DNA from 2 places in the Bacillus sp. FAU20 genome. Region 1 is predicted to be linked to the other one. Evidence: riboswitches for the same ligand, from Rfam matches in the RefSeq annotation. Region 1 holds a riboswitch; the other holds the start of a gene.
The links. Region 1 has a riboswitch for FMN ahead of ribD (bifunctional diaminohydroxyphosphoribosylaminopyrimidine deaminase/5-amino-6-(5-phosphoribosylamino)uracil reductase RibD). Riboswitches for the same ligand answer to the same signal wherever they lie in the genome.
Positions count from the first base shown of each region.

Region 1 (7,428 bases):
CATCGATTGGTCAACGTTTTTATTCAAAAGATCAGTTGCTTCATATATGCAAGATAGAAACAGGGGAGGTGCATGTTTCTGAAACATGTTACATAGAGAGTTTTACAGAAGTTAAGGAGTTTCTGCATTCTATTCGAAAAGTAGGAGCAACTAATAGCAATGAAGGATCATATTGTCAAAGTCCCTCACTCTTTCGTGCGATGCTACGCATATACGAAAGAGACTTCACGGGAAATGAAGGGATAATGGCAACGTATCATGCTTTATTTATGCATATAACAAAAGAGGGGAAGAGATGAAATGAAACAAGTGCAAACAAAAAAGGATTGGAAAAAACTAGCATACGACGTAGTGGAAGAGAAGATGATTACGAAAGAAGATGCAATAGCGATATTAGAAGCTGATGATACAGAAGTTTTAGAAATTATGAATGCAGCTTACATTATTCGCCATCATCATTTTGGTAAGAAAGTAAAATTGAATATGATTATTAATACGAAATCTGGATTATGTCCTGAAGATTGTGGATATTGCTCACAGTCTATTATTTCAGAAGCACCGATTGATAAATATGCATGGTTAACGCAGGAGAAGATTGTAGAAGGGGCACATGAAGCAATACGCCGTAAAGCAGGTACATATTGTATTGTAGCGTCTGGTCGTCGTCCGACGGATAAAGAGGTAAATCACGTAATTGGAGCAGTTAAGGAAATTCGTGAAACGACAGACTTGAAGATTTGTTGTTGTTTAGGTTTCTTAAATGAAGATCAAGCAGGACGTTTAGCGGAAGCAGGCGTGCATCGTTATAACCACAACTTAAATACACATGCAAATAATTACGATAGTATTTGTTCAACTCATACGTACGATGATCGTGTTGATACAGTTCAAAAAGCAAAACAAGCTGGTATTTCACCATGCTCTGGAGCGATTTTTGGCATGGGAGAAACAATTGAAGAGCGTGCTGAAATTGCATTTGAATTACAACGTATAGATGCAGATTCTATCCCTTGTAATTTCCTTGTTGCTGTAAAGGGGACACCTCTTGAAGGGCAAAAAGAGTTAACACCAGTAGAATGTTTAAAAGTACTGGCAATGATGCGTTTTGTAAACCCAACAAAAGAAATTCGTATTTCAGGAGGACGTGAAATCAATTTACGTTCTGTACAGCCAATCGGTTTATTTGCAGCAAATTCTATTTTTGTCGGGGACTACTTAACGACAGCTGGACAAGAGCCGACTGCGGACTGGGGTATGATTGCAGATTTAGGATTTGAGATTGAAGAATGTGCATTATAGGATAGATGAAAAAGCAAACTTGTAAAAGGGTTTGCTTTTTTTGTAAATAAAATGTAATAAATAGTTGTAAACGCTTGATGCTATTGGTTTTTGAACGAAAAAAAGAATTTTTGTGGACGAATTTTCCAAGCCCTAGTTGTACATAGTAAATATGTAATTTATATTGGGTTGGAGGATTTTACATGTACAAATACATATTAGCGATTATGACTTGTTTAATTTTAATAAAAGCAATAAGTTCTGATCCAGTTAAGGCTGCTGAAAATCCTGAACAAAAAGAGATGCAACAAAGAATCGAACAACACTTTCGAACGAAAGCTGAACATTTTGGATTGAAAACGGAAGGAAAAGATTTAAAGGAAGTTAGAAAAGAAATTACTATTATAGAAGAAGCGAAAAAAAGAGAGAATGTATGGAGAACAGCACAAGCTCTTCATATAAAAACAGAAGGAAAAACGATGAATGAATTAATAAAAGATGTAAAAAAAAGGTAAAAAAATAAAAAGAGGCCGCAGCCTCTTTTTTTATGCCCATTGTTTTGATAAGTGAGCCATTTCAATTGCAGCAACAGCTGATTCATATCCTTTATTACCAGCTTTCGTACCTGCGCGTTCAATCGCTTGTTCAATTGTTTCTGTCGTTAATACGCCGAAAATAACTGGGATGTCCATTTGTAGTGATAATGACGCAACACCTTTTGCTACTTCATTACAAACGTAATCGTAGTGAGTTGTAGCACCTCGGATTACAGTACCTAATGTAATAACAGCATCATACTTTCCGCTACTAGCCATCTTTTTAGCGATTAAAGGAATCTCAAATGCACCAGGAACCCAAGCAACATCAATATCATTTTCTTCTACACCGTGACGCTTTAATCCGTCTAAAGCGCCGCCAAGTAACTTACTTGTAATAAATTCGTTAAAACGTCCAACAACAACTCCAACTTTTAATCCTGTACCAACTAAATGACCTTCGAATACCATAATAAATCTCTCCTTTAATTATAAGTTTAGTAAGTGTCCTAATTTGTTTACTTTCGTTTGTAAATACGATTTATTCTCTTCTTTTGCCGGCATTTGCAACGGTACACGCTCGACTACTTCTAAATCGTAACCTTGTAAGCCAGCAATTTTTCTTGGGTTATTCGTTAATAATCGTAAACTTTGTAAACCTAAATCTTTTAATATTTGAGCACCGATACCGTAATCACGAAGATCAGCAGGGAAGCCGAGTTTTTCATTTGCTTCTACAGTATCGAATCCTTCTTCTTGTAATTTATAAGCACGAAGCTTATTAAGAAGCCCAATGCCTCTTCCTTCTTGTCTCATATAAAGAAGAACACCTTTTCCTTTACGCTCAATTTGAGCAAGTGCTGCATGGAGTTGTGGTCCGCAATCGCAGCGATGTGAACCGAATACATCTCCTGTTAAGCATTCAGAATGAACACGTACAAGTACCGGTTCACCTGTTGAAATATCACCTTTTACAAGTGCGATATGTTCTTTCGTATCTAATGAGTTAGAATAGCCAATTGCGTGGAAAGTACCGAAATCTGTAGGTAATGTAATTTCCACTTCTCTCGTCACAAGTGTTTCATGATGGCGGCGGTAAGCAATTAAATCTTCTATTGTAATCATTTTTATATCAAATTGTTTTGCGCATTCTATTAAATCAGGTACACGTGCCATCGTGCCGTCCTCATTTATAATCTCGCAAATAACTCCAGCTGGTTCGGCACCGCATAGCTTTGCTAAATCAACAGCAGCTTCTGTATGACCTGCACGACGCAGGACACCGCCTTCTTTCGCAATTAATGGAAAGATATGTCCAGGTCGATTGAAATCAGTGCCTTTTGATGCAGGGTTTAACAATTCTTGTATCGTAGTTGCACGTTCGTGAGCGCTAATCCCTGTTGTTGTAGAAACATGGTCAATGCTCACTGTAAACGCAGTATGATGTGAATCTGTATTATGAGATACCATTGGTTCTAATTGTAGACGTTCTGCGTACCCTGCTGTAATCGGTACACAAACGAGACCACGGCCATGTGTAATCATAAAATTAATTGTTTCTGGTGTAATGTACTCTGCTAAAGCAATAAAATCGCCTTCATTTTCTCGGTTTTCATCATCACATACGATAACGACTTTACCTTGTTTTAAATCTTCTAGAGCTTCTTCAATACGATGAAACATTGTTCTTCCCCCTTATAGAAATCCGTTTTCTTGTAAAAAGCTTTCAGTCATTGAACCTACTCGTTTTGTAGGTTTAGTAATAAAGCGTTCGATATATTTACCAATCATGTCACACTCAATGTTTACGATATCTCCGGCATTTTTTTCTCCAATGACAGACTCGCTTACTGTGTGCGGGATGAGTGAAATCGTTATGGAAGATTCGTCTATATCAAATATCGTTAAACTCGTTCCATCAACAGCAATGGACCCTTTCTGCAAACAATAGTGCAGCAGTTCATCAGAAATTGCTATTTTGTAATAGACGGCATTGTAATGTTGTTTTTTATTTAAAATCGTTCCGATGCCATCAATATGTCCTGAAACGAAATGTCCACCGAATCGTCCGTTTGCAGCCATTGCTCGCTCTAAATTTACTTTAGAGTGCGGTTTAAGCATGCGAAGTGATGTCGACTGCATCGTTTCAGGCATTGCATCAACTGTAAATGAAGTAGTTGTAAAGCTTGTTACAGTTAAGCAAATACCGTTAACCGCGATACTATCACCTAAGTGAACATCTGATAAAATTTTCTTTGCATGAATCGTTAATTTCATCGCTTCTCCGCTTTGTTGCATGTTTGCTATCGTTCCTAATTCTTCTACAATTCCTGTAAACATTTCGTCACCTCGTTTCGGGCATTCGCAACGATTTTTATATCATCACCAATTTGTTTCATCTCTTGAATTTTCAAGGAAAGCGCATCTTGTAATTTTGAAAAACCATTTCCTCCAAATAAAGTAGGAGCATCTTTCCCACCAATTAATTTCGGGCTTATATAGGTTACAATTTCATTAAAATTATTTGTTTTTAAGAAACTTGCATGAATTGATTGGCCACCTTCAACGAATAGAGAAAGAATTTGTTTCTCTCCAAGAAAGGAAAGAAGGTCCTCGATTTCTATATACTTCGTTTCCATTTGGAATATAGCTATATTTTTAGATTCATAAGAAGATATCTTCGCTTTCTTTACATCCTTACCGACAATAATCCATGTCGGTGCTAAACCATCTGTTATAACATGAGAAGATGGTGGCGTTCGTAAATGGGTATCTAAAACAACGCGAATAGGATGTTTCCCACCATTTGGAATTCTTGTTGTTAAATGAGGATTATCAGCTATAACTGTATTCACTCCAACAAGAATTGCATCATGTGTATGGCGATATTGGTGAACATCAGCACGTGCTTCTTCACCTGTAATCCACTTACTTTCACCAGTTACAGTTGCTATTTTTCCATCTAAGCTCATTGCTGTTTTGATTGTTACAAAAGGGCGTTTCGTTTTCATGTAGTGAAAAAAGTAGCGATTTAATAAAAGCGCTTCTGCTTCAAGAATACCGGTAGTTACTTCAATTCTAGCTTCCTCTAATCTTCTTTTTCCGTTACCAGAAACGAGCGGATTACAATCGAGAGTAGCAATTACAACACGCTTAACTCCTTTTTCAATGAGCAATTCACAGCAAGGTGGTGTTTTTCCAAAGTGGCTACACGGTTCCAGTGTTACATAAACGGTAGCGTCTTTGGCGTTCTGACCAGCCATTTGAAGGGCATGAACTTCTGCGTGTTCTTCACCAGCTCGTAAATGAGCGCCCATACCAACGATGTTTCCATCTTTTACAACAACAGCACCAACCATAGGATTCGGACTTGTTTGTCCTGATGTCCCTTCTGCTAACTGCAGGGCAATCCTCATATATTCTTGATCTGTCATTTTCTTCACCTCTCCTAAAAAAATCAAAAAACCCCAAGGATTTAATATCCTTGGGGTTTGGGAGACGTGATTTCTAGAAATATAGTTTGAATACGAAAGCATAGGAAAGAAACCTAACGATAATTGATATTTCTGCATAAGGAAAAAACCTAGCAAAATATCGAATTTTTAAACGCTAGTTGTCTCTTTTTATTTCAGTATAAAAAATAAGTATAGAAAATTAAACATATATAAAGAATCAAAATGAATCTTTAAAAATATGCATACTGAAATAAAAGTGTATTCACTATATAAAAAACTAGAAACATATCCTTCTCCCATCCAGACTATACTGTCGGCCCTAGAGTTTCACTAGATCCACCGTTTTCGAGTTGAAAACGGGTCACGGACTTAGAAGTTTTCACTTCATCACCGCCGGTTGGGAATTTCACCCGACCCCGAAGGATGCTGTTTGCTCAAATTATAGCACAAAAAAAATAAAAGGCTAGTAAAAAATATTCGAATGTGAAGAATTGTGTGAAAATATATGCAGGCTGGAATGGAAATAAAAGTATTAGAAATGTTGTAAGGAGAAGGGATATAACGGAGTTGCTAAAAAGAAAAAACATGCACAAAAAAATGTGCATGTCACATGTAAAATTATTCTGCCTCTGGTGCTCTAACAACAGACTCGAATTTACCTTTATGCGAAGCGTCGCAATAAGGCATATTTTTTGATAAACCACAACGGCATAAAGAAAATGCCGGTTTTGCTGGGAATACATTCCCTTGTGAGTCGACTAATTCCACGTCCCCTGTAACGCGAAAAGAGCCATTATCATTTACTTTAATTTGTACTTTTGCCAACGTTATCCCTCCTTCCCAAACGCTTAATTTCATCATATAATCAAGGGAAGTGCTTGGCAATATAAAGTGAAACTTTAATTAGTGGGGAAGGCATCCCCCACTAATTATTAGTTGAACCAATCGGGCTTTTAGGGGCAGTTAATCTCCCACCTAACTTCTTTGTTTCAGCCGAATTTTGAGGTGAGAGTTTTACTGCCCGCAAATAGCGGGGAAAAAAGAGCACTTTGTTTGAGAAAGAAGAGAGTGTTATAATAGTTTTCATAACTGACTAGAGTAAGGTGACGAGAGATGGATAAACAATTACATACATTACGAAATATTGCAAATGAGCGCACGTGGGCATCATTTTTGAATGATAATCATCCATATAGTTTGTTACATTGGTCCATTGCAGGTGTAGGGCAAGAGGCAAAGGATGTTTGGTTACTTCAAGATGAAGTAACATTTCAAACGACAGAATTCCCAACGTTAGATGATGCAATGCAATGGATTTCTGAAAATATGGAACAAGTTACAGACGTTTTAGCGCAATAAAAAACAGGCTTATGCAAGCCTGTTTTTTGTTTCTTTCACATAGGTGTTTAAAAATTGATCGACGGCTGCTTCGTATTCTTCTTTATTTTCGTTATAAGAGCAAGCGTGTGCACCGTGTTCTGCAATATAAAGTTGTTTATTATTTTCTTTCGCTTCATATAACGCTTTTGTCATATCAGCTAAAATATAGTCGTCATCTTTACTATGAATAAAGAGAACGGGATTGTTAATATTTTTTATACAGTCGATTGGTGAAACTTCACGAATTGTATAACCGTCACGAACTTTCAAAAATGCGTTTGCTAAAGGTAATAAAGGCCATTTTGGTAAATGGAATTCAACCTTTAAACGGTGCTGTAATTGTCCGTGAAAATCAGAGAAAGGACAATCTGCAATATAGAAATCAGCACCATCTTCTAAAAGTCCTGCGTATTGAAGAAGTGTTGCAGCTCCCATAGATTCACCATGAATACCAAGTGTAATATTGGTGCCAAAACGGTTTTTTAGCCAGTCAACTACGGATTTTAAATCATGTTTTTCATAGTATCCATAGCTTGTTGTTTTTCCGCCAGTTTTACCATGACGACGATGATCGTAAATGAGGACGTTATATCCCCTTTTTAAGAATAAGTTTGCATATTTTACAGAGTTTATTTTATTTACAGTTACACCGTGGCAAAAAACCATAAACTTATTGGAGTGACCAGCAGGAATGTAATATCCGTGAAGGTCGTATCCGAATTGAGAAGGGATATGAATTTCTTCTTTATGAAGAGCATCAAAATCCTCTATACGAAAAT
Region 1 covers NZ_JBVYHY010000003.1:529,867-537,294, forward strand. The annotation lists gene bioC (malonyl-ACP O-methyltransferase BioC) at 1-299, shown strand, start outside; gene bioB (biotin synthase) at 301-1,299, shown strand; gene AC0OM3_RS03090 (hypothetical protein) at 1,482-1,793, shown strand; gene ribH (6,7-dimethyl-8-ribityllumazine synthase) at 1,824-2,285, opposite strand; gene ribBA (bifunctional 3,4-dihydroxy-2-butanone 4-phosphate synthase/GTP cyclohydrolase II) at 2,304-3,497, opposite strand; gene ribE (riboflavin synthase subunit alpha) at 3,510-4,154, opposite strand; gene ribD (bifunctional diaminohydroxyphosphoribosylaminopyrimidine deaminase/5-amino-6-(5-phosphoribosylamino)uracil reductase RibD) at 4,136-5,248, opposite strand; FMN riboswitch at 5,554-5,697, opposite strand; gene AC0OM3_RS03115 (CDGSH iron-sulfur domain-containing protein) at 5,888-6,094, opposite strand; gene AC0OM3_RS03120 (DUF2552 family protein) at 6,383-6,628, shown strand; gene AC0OM3_RS03125 (alpha/beta hydrolase) at 6,638-7,428, opposite strand, start outside.

Region 2 (7,428 bases), on a different contig from region 1:
TTTTTTTATAATCTTCTTTTGTAATACCGCAATAATCGCAGCAATTAATTAACTCTTGCTCTTTCCTATAACCGAACTGTTGCAGCACATATTCACGTCTACATCCTTTAACTTGTATCCATGACTTCATATTTTCTAGCTCACTATATTTATTACGCAACCTTATTTCTACTTCAGCTATTAATCGGTTCATGATTTCATCTGACAAACCTTCTAATAATAATCTTCGTTGTTGTATAATTCCAACCTGTTCGAGATGATAACGAACGAAACGCCAATATTGCTCATTAAATCTTGCTGCATTATAACAAATTTCTTCTACATCTTCTATTGGTAATTCTTTCGTTTGAAACATTCTTTCTTGTAGTAAAGAAAATAAAAATTGTATTTGTGACTTACTTGGCAATTCATCCTCAATGATTGAAATTGGTAAATCATGATCCAACGGACTACATAATAAAATAGCTATACTCGGTTCGCCATCTCTTCCAGCTCTTCCGATTTCTTGTAAGTAAGAAGCTATATTAGTTGGATAATGAAAATGAATAATATATCGCGTATTCGCCTTATTTACCCCCATACCAAATGCACTTGTACATATTACAAGTTGCAATTGATCGTTCATAAACTGCTGTTGAATTAACATACGCTCTTCATGTTCCATACCACCATGATAAAAAGCTACACCAGTAACACCTTTCCCTCTCAAGTATTCCGTTAACCTTTCTGTCCACGCTCTACTTGAGCAATATACAATCCCCGGCCCTTGTAAATACATCACCTGCTCTAAAAGCGTCTCTTTCTTTTCTTCTATCGTCTCTACAAATTGCACATCCATTGCAATATTAGGACGGTCAATAGAGTATACATGTTCCGCAGCACCCTTTAAATTTAAACTATCTGCGATATCCTGCAGTACCCCTTTTGTCGCTGTGGCTGTCAATGCTAATACTGTAGGAGAACCAATATTTTTAATAACTACATTTAGTCTTTTATAGTCCGGTCTAAAATCATAACCCCATTGAGAAATACAATGAGCCTCATCAACAACAAATAATGAAATATGAATTTTCTTCAATTCCCTAATTAATAACTCCGACTGTAACATCTCTGGTGAAACAAAAATAAATTTATATGAAGATAATTTTTTCATCGCTTCTCTTTTTTCATTTAATGTCCGAAAACTATTAAATGCTATTACTCGGTTTTTCACAACATACTTTAATTGTGTCACTTGATCTTCCATTAAAGATAATAACGGTGATACAACAAGCACTGTTCCTTCTCGCATAAGCCCTGGAAACTGATAGCACATAGATTTCCCTCTTCCAGTCGGAAGCATTGCTATCACATCTTTTCCTTCTAATAAATCTGTAATTACTCCTTTTTGACCTGGACGAAATTCAGAATATCCAAACCACTTATATAAATATTCTTCAAGTTTCATTTACACCCTCCATCCGCGCTAATACAAGACGAACTTCAAAATAAGAAATATCTTCTCCAACCGCTTGTTTCAAAACACGTAACTTCCGCGTTTGCAATGCTTCAATTACTTTTATTACTTTGTCTATCTTTTCTTTTTCCATAAACATTTCAATAGAAAAATCTTTTTCTCGCAAAGCAATTTCAACAAAATGATCTTCTATCGTTGCAACCTTTAAATTCCGAATCGTCGCTATTTCTTCTAAAGAACGTCCTTGCCTCCAAAAATTATATGTTTTTTTCGTGGATAAACTAAATAATTCAGCTCTCTCATTTGGATAAGATATAATTTCAGCTAATAGTGGAAATTCATTTTCTTTATCACGAACTTCTTGTATAAAGAAATGCATTGTACCCCAAAATAAAAAATACACCCTGAATATATCTTGTTTCGTAATTTCTGCTAATTGTTGCAATGTACAACCAATACGTTCATAACCCGTTAATCGATATGTTACAATCGTCGCTTCTATCGCATTACTCTTTTCTAAAAGATTCTGTACTTCCGTCCATAGTTTTCTCGCCAACTCACTTCTCTTATATGGCCTTCCTGTTAGAAAACGTTTCACCCACATCATTATTTCTGTATCTTGCTGAATTGGAATAAACCTCGTATTATTCTGTTGTAAATTTGATATGGTTTGAATAATCAATGATAATCTTTTCCAAAATGTTTCACCTAATTCACCGTAATGTAAACCATGCAAATGTGCTGGAAAAGCATAAACTTCCTCCCATTTATGTAACTGCATTTTACCCGTAGGTGTTAACACATATGTATTTTCATGTATTTCTTGAATAAAATCCGCTTGCAACAACTTTGCAACTTCACCATCATAGTCATTTCTATTCAATGATTTATATATTCCGAACAAAAATGAAATTCGGAACATATTTCCATCTTGTAAAGTTTGCGAAGAACGTTTGCCCTTTAGTAAATAATAAATAGAAGAAACGGTTCTCTCACCATTCAATTGTTTTAAACAATGCAACAAAGTATATTGTATTTGCATGACCGCTTCCACCTTCCAATCTTAACTTCATTCTTTTCAGTACAATTACACTATCTACTGTCGCTCATTAAACTTATCATATAAGAACTATATACTTGTATATAGTCTATTGTATCAAACGAAATCATATTTACGTATTTTGAAAATCTTATGACATAATTCAAAAATAAGTTGACACTCTAATTGATAAGCATTATCATTATAATTTTATGTTGAAAAGTTTTACAAACCGTTTTACAATAAGGTTATAATTTTTATGGCGAGCTTTTCACATACATATTATCAGGAGGGAAAAAAGATGGCAAAATATACAATCGTTGATAAAGATACTTGTATTGCATGTGGTGCTTGTGGCGCTGCTGCACCAGACATTTATGACTATGATGATGAAGGTATTGCATTTGTAACATTAGATGATAACCAAGGTATCGTTGAAATTCCAGATGTATTAATTGAAGATATGATGGATGCATTCGAAGGCTGTCCAACTGACTCAATTAAAGTTGCTGACGAATCATTCGACGGAGACGCTTTAAAATTCGAATAGTCTTTTATTAACTTCAAAAAATGCCCCTCATATTGATGAGGGGCATTTTTTGTATCTAAATTTTATTTTCCTTAATAAAAAACCATTAGTAGTTTCACACTACTAATGGTTTTAATATATATTATGCATTTTTCATTTTTGCAAACACCCATACTTTCAGGCGTGAGAATAATGCTACAAATACAATTGTTACAACAATCCCTTTAATTAAATTAAATGGTAAGATTGCCGTTACAACCGTTGTTCTTATGGTTTCGCTAGACATAGCCGGTGAATTTAAAAACCAAGTGTAAGCCGGGAATATGATGATGTAGTTTAATACACTCATAATAAGTGCCATTGTAATTGTCCCTAGCATTAATCCTGTAGTTAAACTCTTCACAGTACGATACTTTCTAAATAAGAAAGCTGCTGGTCCAATAAATAAACATCCTGCAATAAAGTTTGCAATTTCTCCAACTGGTACTCCCGTTAAACTCCCTTGAATCCCGTAATGTAAAATGTTCTTTATCGCCTCTACAATCACTCCTGCTACTGGTCCAAAGATAATTGCTGCAATTAAAGCTGGTACATCACTAAAATCAATTTTCAAAAATGGCGGAAGCCCTGGGAACGGGAAATCCAACATCATTAGTAAATATGCAATACTACTTAGCATCGCTACACTCACCATCTGCACTACACTGTTTTTTTGTTTCATCTTTCTCTCTCCTTTTCCATCGATCATCTCATGGAAAGTGGAAAGGTTCTGCTATGCCTGTTTTTCATAGAACGAAAAAACCCTTTGTGTTTTACACAAAGGGAGAATTTAAGGCACATCAAACAGACGTTCAAATCCATATCTTTTTTGAACGCTTGAACCTCCATCTTCTCCCATCCAGACTATACTGTCGGCTTTGGAATCACACCAAATCCTGCCTTAACGGCTCGCGGGCTTAGAACAAAATCATAAATAGTTCATCACCGCCGGTCGGGATTTTCACCCTGCCCCGAAGATAGACCGATATTCTATTTTCCCCTTCATTATACAACAACCTCATAACATTGTGAACTAAAAAATTGTAACTTATTTAAAATTAGTTATTTATTTTTCATAACAACAAATAAATTGCGAGATATTTTACAATACAATCCATATTTTTTTATTATTCGGCATTTCTCTTTTGGATTACCTAGTCATATATAATTAAAAGTGATAAGATATTGAATTGTTAAGATAAGAACATTTTCTGAGTTATGGAGGAAATGTCATGAAAAAAGAAAAGAGACATTCTATTCGAGAAGCAATGAAAAAAAACTTAAGAAAAGAATACTTTTACTTAAAAAAAGAATTACTTTTCTACTGCCCAATTGATTTAGGCACATTCTCAAATGAGACATACTATGCTACTTTCGATGAAGATGGCATAAGTATTTATCAGTATGATAAAAAAACAGAAAGTAAATTAAAATTGTGTGAGCGTCATCCGTGGAAGAGTTGGAATAAAGTGAAGATTGATCACTATTTGACAACTTCTCAATTTATTTTTCAGGGTGAGCGAAATTGGATCTTATCTCTTTTTCAAAAAGGAAAAGAAGCCCAAAAAATTATTGAAGAGCATACATCTTTACAAACAGAAGTTGTTTCCCGCTCTTTCTTAAAAAAACTTCCTGGTTTTCGTTCTAATACACCACTGAATAAATACATCGGTAGTATTTGTTACACTGCACTTATTGCATTTTTATTAAAATGGATGATTCCATTTCAAGCACCACAAATCGCCCTGTATTCTATTTCGATTGGTTGTATGCTTCTTGGCCTACTTTGTTTGACAATCGGTTTAATTGAACCGACTATCGTACTGTTTCGAACAAAAGAGAAAACAAGAACAAAAGTTTTTTACTTGTATAGCTATTTAGCTATTTCTGGATTTATATGTGTCTTTATTTTTTGGTAAAAGAAGCCGTCCCAAAATAAACTTTGGGACGGTTTTCTTTTAGATATAGATGCTCTGATTCACTCAATAGTTCTAGCAAAAGCGCCCATATAATTTCATTTACATTGAACATTATTTAAGAAGAACATAAATTTGTTCAAAGTTTAATTTTTGAGACGTTTCCTTTACTTAACATATAATTGTTGATTAGGATAAATTAGCTCTTGCTGCAATCCATTTTTTTCTTTAATTTCCTTAAGTGTCATACTAAATTTCCGTGCAATACTAACTAAAGTATCCCCTTTTTGTACGACATATAATGACGAAGAAACAACTTCATTTCTTTGTTCACTTAAAACAAGCAATGGGTTCATCGCATTCTTTTTCGCCATCGTCCATCTTCCTTGATGAAGTTCTAAATGTAAGTGTGCACCTCGCGATTCTCCCGTGTTCCCTACTTCTCCAATTTTTTCTCCTTTTGAAATATAATCTCCTTGTCCCACATATCTCTTATTTAAATGTGCATATACAGCCTCATATTCTCCGTGTTTAATAAATACAACATTTCCATAACTACTCGAATAATAAGACCTCGTTACCTTACCATCTTGGATAGCTGCCACAGGCGTTCCAATTGGCGCAGCTACATCAATACCATAGTGTTTTCCATGCCTTGTCCCAAAATAATCACTTATCTGACCTTCAACAGGCCATGTCCATCGATTTTCTTCTGCATAAACATGTAATTGAGATACAAACAGTATACTCAATAGCATGACGCCGCATTTTAAAACTTTCATATACATCCTCCGTTTTCTAATTACCACTATACCTTCTCTATTTTGGTATATTACAGAAAAAAGTATACAAAAAAAAAGAAAGTGAATTACTCCACTTCCTTCTCTTTCTTATCACGAAAAACTAATGCACTACGGTTATACTCCACATCTTTCACTTGTAATCGAGCATTTATTACTCGAGCTATTGCAAACAAATAATCAGATAATCTATTTACATACTTTAAGACAACTTCATTTATTTTCACTTCTTTTTGCAATGATACTATAGAGCGTTCTGCTCTCCTTACAACAGTACGTGCAATATGAATAGTAGCCGCCGCCTCGCTACCTCCTGGCAAAATAAAGCGTTCTAATGGCGGGGCTTCTTCTATATACAAATCAATCTTTCTTTCTAAGCTTTCAACCATCTCAATTGTCACCTTATAAGGAATTTTTTGTTCCACTATTGCCAAGTCTCCTCCGCAATCAAATAGCTCATGTTGAATATTTTCGAGCTCATTGTAAATATCTCTATAAGTCCCGCCTTGAAGCTTAGTCATTGCATATCCGATATGAGAATTCGCCTCGTCTATTGTTCCATACGCTTCCACACGGATATCATCTTTATCAACCCTACCGCCTATTACACTTGTCGTTCCTTTATCTCCTGTTTTTGTATATAATTTCATTTCTTCACAGCACCTCTCTTGTTATTCTTTATTCGAGCAACATAGAAAAAAGTTCTACCATTCTTTATTTAATTGAGTTTACAAAAAAATAAAAAACAGCAGAACTTTATTCATTATCAACTTTAAAAACACATATCTAAATTATACGATTCGGTAAATAGACAGAAAATGTAGTTCCTTCTCCAACAACACTTGATACAGAAATTTTACCATCATGGCCTTGCACAATATTTTTCGCAATCGCAAGCCCGAGTCCTGTTCCACCCTTTTTCCCACGTGTTCTTGCTTTATCAGCTTTATAGAAACGATCAAATAAAAATGGAATATCCTCTTCTGGAATGCCTGCACCCGAATCTTGTACTTCAAAAATGAGGCCATTATTTTTCGTATCAATTACAAGCGTTACATGTCCGCCTGCGTTTGTATGACGTATTGCGTTATCAATTAAATTCGTCAATACTTGTTCCATACGATCTGCATCAAACGGGTATTGTTCAATTGGATCTTTGAAATCAACCGTTAACGCGACCTCTTTATCCTTTGCAATCCCTTGGAATTTACGACCTATTTTTTCAACGAAAGGATGAATATCAACTTCACCTATATGTAACTCTACATTACCACTTTCCATGCGTGCTAAATCTAATAATTCATTTACAAGTTTACCTAAACGAACGGATTCATCATAAATGATTTGAACAAACTCATTAATTTCTTCTTTCGTTTGCACAATATCATCTAAAATCGCTTCACTATACCCTTGCAGCATTACCATTGGTGTACGAAGTTCATGCGATACATTCGCAATAAAGTCTTGACGCATCTTTTCAAGACGGCGTTCTTCCGTCATATCTCGCAGTACAGCTACAGCTCCACGAATTTTCGTTTGATTGTAAAGCGGCGTCATAAGAACTACATAGTTCCCTTTTTGTAAATTAATTTCAACAACTTGTTGTTGTTCACTTTCTACAACAAGATGGAATAGTTCCACAAGTTCAG
Region 2 covers NZ_JBVYHY010000021.1:660,596-668,023, forward strand. The annotation lists gene recQ (ATP-dependent DNA helicase RecQ) at 1-1,447, opposite strand, end outside; gene AC0OM3_RS17175 (YpbB family protein) at 1,437-2,498, opposite strand; gene AC0OM3_RS17180 (ferredoxin) at 2,797-3,045, shown strand; gene AC0OM3_RS17185 (ECF transporter S component) at 3,167-3,745, opposite strand; FMN riboswitch at 3,907-4,046, opposite strand; gene AC0OM3_RS17190 (hypothetical protein) at 4,296-4,982, shown strand; gene AC0OM3_RS17195 (peptidoglycan DD-metalloendopeptidase family protein) at 5,147-5,761, opposite strand; gene AC0OM3_RS17200 (cob(I)yrinic acid a,c-diamide adenosyltransferase) at 5,848-6,429, opposite strand; gene resE (sensor histidine kinase ResE) at 6,566-7,428, opposite strand, start outside.
Region 2: it holds a riboswitch for FMN, as region 1 does, so the genes downstream of both, AC0OM3_RS17185 (ECF transporter S component) here and ribD (bifunctional diaminohydroxyphosphoribosylaminopyrimidine deaminase/5-amino-6-(5-phosphoribosylamino)uracil reductase RibD) in region 1, are expected to answer to the same signal.